Regions from separate parts of the Lysobacter sp. HA35 genome, predicted to be linked through region 1. Evidence: predicted binding sites of a transcription regulator. Region 1 holds the regulator's gene; the other holds the start of a gene.
What was found. Region 1 encodes FliA, which starts transcription of late flagellar genes. Its sites were predicted from a motif close to TAAAGTTTNNCNNNCNNNGGCCGATAA; they were not measured.
Positions count from the first base shown of each region.

Region 2: motA (flagellar motor stator protein MotA) is a predicted target of FliA. The motif match lies at 1,381-1,407, and genes of this name have one in related genera.

Region 1 is NZ_JBSSDY010000001.1:1,724,376-1,728,093, forward strand. Features, by position in the region: gene flhF (flagellar biosynthesis protein FlhF) at 1-640, shown strand, start outside; gene ACVWZN_RS08610 (MinD/ParA family protein) at 627-1,505, shown strand; gene ACVWZN_RS08615 (RNA polymerase sigma factor FliA) at 1,508-2,281, shown strand; gene cheY (chemotaxis response regulator CheY) at 2,483-2,875, shown strand; gene ACVWZN_RS08625 (protein phosphatase CheZ) at 2,872-3,492, shown strand; gene ACVWZN_RS08630 (chemotaxis protein CheA) at 3,511-3,718, shown strand, end outside.
Region 2 is NZ_JBSSDY010000001.1:174,452-178,169, forward strand. Features, by position in the region: gene ACVWZN_RS00955 (TonB-dependent receptor plug domain-containing protein) at 1-622, shown strand, start outside; gene ACVWZN_RS00960 (BON domain-containing protein) at 692-979, opposite strand; gene ACVWZN_RS00965 (hypothetical protein) at 978-1,319, shown strand; gene motA (flagellar motor stator protein MotA) at 1,446-2,306, shown strand; gene motB (flagellar motor protein MotB) at 2,310-3,464, shown strand; gene ACVWZN_RS00980 (peptidylprolyl isomerase) at 3,468-3,718, opposite strand, start outside.

The DNA of each region.
Region 1 (3,718 bases):
CGAAGACGGCGGCGTGTTCGCACTGATCGGCCCGACCGGCGCCGGCAAGACGACCACGCTCGCCAAGCTCGCCGCACGTTTCGCGCAGCGCCACCGCGCACGCGACGTCGCGCTCGTCACCACCGATGTCGAACGCCCCGGCGCGCGCGAGCAGCTGCATGCGCTCGGTCGCAAGCTCGGCATCACCGTCTGCGAAGCCGAAGGCCCCGAAGGCCTGACCGACGCGCTCGACCAGCTCGTCGATTACCCGCTCGTGCTCGTCGACACCGCAGGTTACGCGGCGCGCGACAAGGCACTGCTCAGCCAGGTCACGTGGCTGCGTGCGACGCGCAATTTGCGTTCGCTGCTGGTGCTGCCGGCCAACCTGCAACAGCAGGACATGTCGGAAGCCGTGCGTCGCTACCGCATGGCTGCGCCGGAAGCGGTGGTGTTGACCAAGCTCGATGAAACCGGACGCCTCGGCAGCGCGATTTCCGTCGCGATCAAGCATGGCCTGCCCCTTGCATATACGACGGCGGGCCAGCAGGTGCCGGCCGACCTCGAAGCCGCGGATGCGTCGCGACTCGTGCTCCAGATCGAAAAACTCCGTCGCGCCGCCGACAACCCGCTTGCCACCGAGGAACGCCATGTCGTCGCCTGATCCCATCGCCGCCACGCGCATGGCCACGCCCGCCAACGATGCCGCCGGCCCGGTGCGTGTCATCGCCGTTGCCAGTGGCAAGGGCGGCGTCGGCAAGACCTCGGTGTCCGTGAATCTCGCGATGAGCCTGCAGAACGCCGGCCACCGCGCACTGCTTCTCGATACCGACCTCGGCCTCGCGAACGTCGACGTGATGCTCGGCCTGTCGCCGCGCTTCACGCTCAGCGACGTGTTCGCCGGCCGCTGCGAACTCGCCGACACGCTGATCGAAGGCCCGAACGGCCTGCTGGTCGTGCCGGCCGCCAGCGGCAAGCGCCACATGACCGAACTCACCCCGGCGCAGCACATCGGCCTGGTGCACGCGTTCTCGCAGCTCGATGCACCGATCGACGTGATGGTGGTCGACAACGCCGCCGGCATCGCCGACAGCGTGCTGACTTTCTGCCAGGCCGCGCAGGACGTGATCGTTGTCGTGTGCGACGAACCCGCATCCGTCACCGATGCGTACGCGCTGATCAAAGTGCTGTCGCGCGAGCGCGGCCTCACCCGCGTGCAGGTGCTCGCGAACCAGGTCGGTCACCCGTCCGAGGGCCGCCAGCTGTACGACAAGCTCGAACGCGTGACGTCGAAGTTCCTCGACGTCACGCTCAACTATCTCGGCGCGATCCCGCGCGATGAATGGCTGCGACGCGCGATCCAGCGCCAGGAGGCCGTCGTCGACGCCTTCCCGGCTGCTCCTTCGTCGATGGCCTTCCGCGAGATCGCCAAGCGCGCCGGCCAGTGGCAGACGCCCTCCGGCCCGCGCGGCCACGTGGAGTTCTTCATGGAACGACTCATCCCCACAGCGCGGAGTGCGACGGCATGAGCATGACGGCGACCGCAGTGAAAGCGAATCAATACAAGCAGACGCGCACCGCGAGCGATGGCTTCGATGCCACCGCGGTGGTCGTGCGACACGGCGAACTCGTGCGCCGAATTGCCCATCACCTTGCCGCGCGTCTGCCGGCGAGCGTGGAAGTAGACGATCTCATCCAGGCCGGCATGCTCGGCCTGATCGAGGCGGCGAAGAACTTCCAGGCCGATCAGGGCGCGGCGTTCGAGACGTATGCGTCCATCCGCATCCGCGGTTCGATGATCGACGAGATCCGTCGTGGCGACTGGGTGCCGCGCAGCGTGCATCGCCGCTACCGCGACGTGGTGTCGGCGACGCGCCAGGTCGAACAGGCCAACGGCCGCGCGGCCAATTCATCGGAGATCGCCGAAGTGCTCGGCGTGTCGGTCGACGACTACCACCACATGCTCGAGGACGCCTCGCGCGGCCAGCTGCTTTCGCTCGACGAGCAGATGGACGACTTCGACGGCGAACCGCGCCTTGCGGCCAGCTGCAACGTCACCCCGGCGCGCGAACTCGAACACACCGTGTTCCGCCAGGCGCTCGGCGAAGCGATCGGCAACCTGCCCGAGCGCGAACAGCTGGTGCTATCGCTGTACTACGAGCAGGAAATGAACCTGCGCGAGATCGGCGCGGTGCTCGGCATCAGCGAATCGCGCGTCTGCCAGATCCACGGGCAAGCAATGCTGCGGCTGCGCGGTCGCCTCGGCGATTGGCGCGATACGGCGGCGGAGCACGTCGAGGCGTGAAGTAGCGCGGGTGCGCGAGCACCCGTCAGCATTGCGGCGCATCTACCGGGGCCGACATTGCGACATGTGATGCGCGTCGCAAGCGTGTCGCGTCCCGCGTTGCGACGCGCTGCCTTTGTCTCGCTTCTGAATTTCAGCGCGGCGCCTCAAGAACGCGCTCGCCACGCCGATAGCTCACCTAGGAACGCCCGGAACCCGTCCATGGACAAGAACATCAAGATTCTCATCGTCGACGATTTCTCGACGATGCGCCGTATCGTCAAGAACCTGCTCAACGATCTCGGCTTCTTCGACACCACCGAAGCCGAAGACGGCAACAGCGCGCTCGTCGAGCTGCGCAAGGCCAAGTTCGATCTCATCATCACCGACTGGAACATGCCGGGCATGCCGGGCATCGACCTGCTGAAGAATGTGCGCGCCGATGCGGCGCTGCAGAAGATTCCGGTGCTGATGGTCACCGCCGAAGCCAAGCGCGAGCAGATCATCGAAGCCGCGCAGGCCGGCGTGAACGGCTATGTCATCAAGCCGTTCACCGCGGCGGTGCTGCAGGACAAGCTCGCCAAGATCTTCGAGCGCATCGAGGCCGCGGCATGAACGCGGCCGCTGCCGTCGTTTCCCCCGAACGCGATGCCATCGTCGAAACGCTGCAGTCCGCACTGCGCTCGCTGGAAAGCGGCGACGATGCGGGCTGTCGCGCTGCGATCGACGGCCTCGTCTCGTGGCGCACGCAGCCGCTGGTGCAGGGCCTCGTGCGGCTTGCGCGCGAGCTCTCGGTCGCGCTGGGTGATGACGGTCGCGGCACCGGCGCGGCATCGCTGCCGGACGCGTGCTCGCGCCTCGAGCACGTCGTGCAGCTCACCGAATCCTCGAGCATGCGAACGCTCGACCTGATCGACGAATGCGGTCGACTGCTCAGCGCGCTGCCCGAACCGCAGACCGATGCGCAGCGTGAAGCGCTGGCCGGCCTTCGTTCGCGTTTTTCCGAGATGTCGCTCGCGCAGGGTTACCAGGACCTCACCGGACAGATCATCGTGCGGGTGGTCGAACTCGTGCGCGCGGTACATGCGGGCCTTGGCGATATCGTCGGCACGCAGCACGAGCCGCTGCATCTTCATTCCAATCGCGGCCACGGCCCGGCGATCGCCGGCGTCGATCCCACGCCCGCCACGCAGGACAACGCCGACGAGCTGCTGTCCGCGCTGGGCCTTTGATTCCAGGGACCTGACGTCATGAGCGGAAGCGACGGCATGACCGAGATCTGCGCGGACTTCCTCGTCGAAGCCCGCGAGATCGTCGAACAGCTCGGCGAACAGATGGTCGTGCTCGAGCGCGCGCCGGAAGATCGCGACGCGCTCAACACCGTCTTCCGTGGTTTCCACACCATCAAGGGCGGCGCGGGCTTCCTCGACTTCCCGCCGATGGTGACGCTGTGCCACG
Region 2 (3,718 bases), 1.5 Mb from region 1:
CCTCACCGGCGAGTTCGGCACCGACGATCCGAACATCGGCGCCATCCTCGAGGCACGCGACGTGGGCGTGGCGCGCTTCTTCGTCAACGCGGTCGACACCAAGACCACCGGGCTCGACGTCACCATGTCGAACCACGCCACGCTGTGGGGCGGTGCGCTCGACACGTTCCTCGCCGCGAACTTCAACCGCACCGAAGTGACGCAGGTGAACGCGCCGGCATCGCTGGCCGGTCGCGAAGACACGCTGCTGCCGGAGCGTGATCGCCTGTTCGTCGAGAACGGCGCGCCGCGTCGCAAGGCGGTGCTCGGTTTCGACTGGACGCGTGCGCAGTGGAACGCGAACCTGAAGATCATCCACTTCGGCCCGCAGGAACTCGGCACGTTCTCCGGCACCGAGGCCGGCGTTCCGAACCAGCACTACGACGCCAAGACCTCGGCCGATATCAGCGGCACCTACTCGTTCACGCCGAAGGCCAAGCTCACGCTCGGCGTCACCAACCTGTTCGACGTGTTCCCGACGCGGCAGGACCCGAACGAGACCGACAACGGCCACATCTACGAGAGCGTGCAGTTCGGCCTGAATGGCCGCGCCTACTTCGCGAGGATGTGGTTCGCCTTCTGATCCAACTCGTACCTGTGATGCGAAAACGCCCGCGCGATGCGGGCGTTTTCGTTTGCGGCGGTCGCGGCGTCAGTCGACCCGGTTGTCGCGCGGCTGCCAGTCGGCATTCGGCGGCGAGCTGGAAAACCCGCTGCCCGGCTGGTTCAGGCCGCTGCGCACCGCGCCGCCCGTGCCGAACGAAGCGACGCCGTTGTCGACGCGGATGCGGTTCTCGACCTCGGCCACGCCGCGGACGGAATCGGCGATGTCCTCGGCGCGATGCTTCATCCAGCGCTGCGGCACTTCGCCGGTCAGCAGCACGCGGCCGCTGTCGACGCTGATGAGGATCTCCGACGCGTCGAGCAGTTCGTCGTGCATGAAGCGCTCGTTGAGTTCCTCGGTGAGCGTCGAGTCCGAGCGGCTGGCGTTCTTCGGCCCGCGACGCGCGTGCATGGGCGCGGTGCGTCGACCGGGTCAGCGCGCGGTCCTCGTCGCTCTGCACGTCGCGGCCGTAGCGTGGTTCCTCGGGGCCGCCGATCTCGGGCGGGCCGAACGAGTCGTCGGCGCGGCCGGTGTCGGCATCGCCACGGTCGGTGATCGAGGGCATGTCCTCGTACAGGCGGGCGCCGGCGTCGCGGTTGCGGCCGTGCTGCGGGGTGGTGGGATTCATGGCGTGCTCCTGCGGGGTCCGGCCCCGATGCTGGCCGCGCGGGCGTGACCGAAGCGCCAACACGAAGCGGCCGTAATGCGACGCAGGCCCCGCGCCACGGCCGCTTTGCTCAAGATCGCCGGGCCATCGCCGATACGGTCGGTGTCGAATCCGCCGCGTCGGGAGCAAACACGGATGTATCTGATCATCGGCGCCGTCGTCGTTCTCGCCAGCGTGCTCGGCGGCTTCACGATGGTGGGCGGGAAGCTGCTCGCGTTGTGGCACCTCAACGAAATCATCGTGATCGTCGGCTGCGCCGCCGGTTCGTGGGTGGTCGCGACCCCGATCAAGGTGATCAAGGCCTCGCTCGCCGGCGTCAAGGGCGTGATGAAGGGCCCGAAGTACAAGCGCGAGGACTACGTCGACCTGCTCAAGCTCATCTACGAGCTGCTGGTGAAGATGCGTCGCGAAGGCATGATGGCCATCGAAGCGCACATCGAGCAGCCGCAGGACAGCTCGATCTTCCAGAAGTATCCGAAGGTCCTCGCGGACCATCACATCCTCGACTTCATCACCGACTGCCTGCGCCTGATCGTCGGCGGCAACATGGCACCGCATGAACTCGAGTCGCTGCTCGAGTACGAACTCGAGACGCACCACCACGAATCGCTCGAGCCCGCGCATTCCATGCAGAAGGTGGGCGACGCGTTGCCGGGCTTCGGCATCGTCGCGGCCGTGCTCGGCATCATCAATACGATGTCGATCGTCGGCAGCGCATCGCCCGCGGAGATCGGCGAGAAGGTCGCGTCGGCGCTGGTCGGTACGTTCCTCGGCATCCTCGTGTCGTACGGTTTCGTCGGCCCGATCGCCAGCGCGATGGAAAACCGCGCGCACGAAGACGGCAAAGCGTTCGAAGTGGTGAAGATGGCACTGATCGCGTCGCTGCGCGGCTACGCGCCGAGCGTGGCGATCGAATTCGCACGCAAGCTTCTGTTCTCCGACGTGCGCCCGACGTTCCAAGACCTCGAAGCCGACCTCAAGGCCGCGAAGGGCTGATCGATGTCGGCGCAACCGGCTCCCATCATCATCGTCCGACGTCGCAAGAAGAGCGGCGGCGGGCATCACGGCGGTTCGTGGAAGGTGGCGTACGCCGACTTCGTGACCGCGATGATGGCGTTCTTCATGGTGATGTGGCTCGTCGCGCAGATGCCGCAGGAACAACTCGGCGGCATCGCGGATTACTTCAAGAACCCCAGCGCCGTGCAGGGCCGCACCAGCACGATGGTGCAGGGACGCATGGGCCCCGGTGGGGCTGGCGACACGCCGATCAAGATGTTCTCGCAGGTGCGCAATCCGCCCGGCGCGGGCGCTGCGAAAGTTCCAGGTCTGGGCAACGGCAAGAATGCCGACGAAGCCGCACGCAAGGCGCTCGAACAGGCGGACAAGAAGAAGCTCGAACTGCTGAAGCAGCAACTCGAGAAGGCGATCGCGCAGAGCCAGGCGCTCAAGCCGTTCAAGGATCAGCTGCTGATCGACATCACGCCCGAAGGCCTGCGCATCCAGATCATCGATGCGATGAACCGCCCGATGTTCGACTCGGGCTCGCCCGAGCTGAAGGGCTACACGAAGCAGATCCTGGTCGAGCTCGCGAAGTACGTCGACCAGGTGCCGAACCGCGTCGCGATCACCGGCCACACCGACACCGCGCAGTACGCCGCGAAGATCGGTTACAGCAACTGGGAACTGTCGGCCGAGCGCGCCAATGCCGCACGTCGCGCACTCATCGAAGGCGGCATGCGCGAGGAGAAGCTCGCACGCGTCGTCGGTCTGTCGTCGTCGGTGCCGTTCAATCGCAATGATCCGGCGGATGCGCGCAATCGCCGCATCTCGCTGGTGGTGCTGAGCCAGGAAGCCGAACGCATCGCCGCGGAAAGCGATGAGCCGCGCCTCGCCGGCGATGGTCGGCCGAACGATCCACCGCCGGTGCCGCGTTCTATGGATGCTGGCCCGCTCAGGCCGCGCACGACGGGCGTCGCATCGAACGTTACGCCCGACATCGTGCCGATTCCGGGCGTTGCGACCGCACCCAAGAATGCGACGACGAAAACCGACGGCGCGACTTCGGCCGCGGAGGCCGCGCTCAAAATCGCGAACGACCACCCGACGCAACCGGCGGCGCGCGCCAGCGTCGCGCCGCCGATGATCACGCGCTGATCGTTACTTCTTCGCTTCGCGCGAAGGCAGCGGCACGTTGCACAGGTCGATGTGGTGCGCCTGCACCTTGTAGAACGCGTCGCGACGATTGCGGCGCGATTCGACCAGTTCCTTGAACAGCGGCGAATCGGTGCGCATCAGCTCGATGTTGGTGCGCTCGCTCGCCGGCACGTCGGATGCAAGCCGGATCGACGTGATGCCGACGCGCTGTTCGGGCTTCTCGAAGAAGCCGAGCGCGCCAGTGCCGCGCGGAA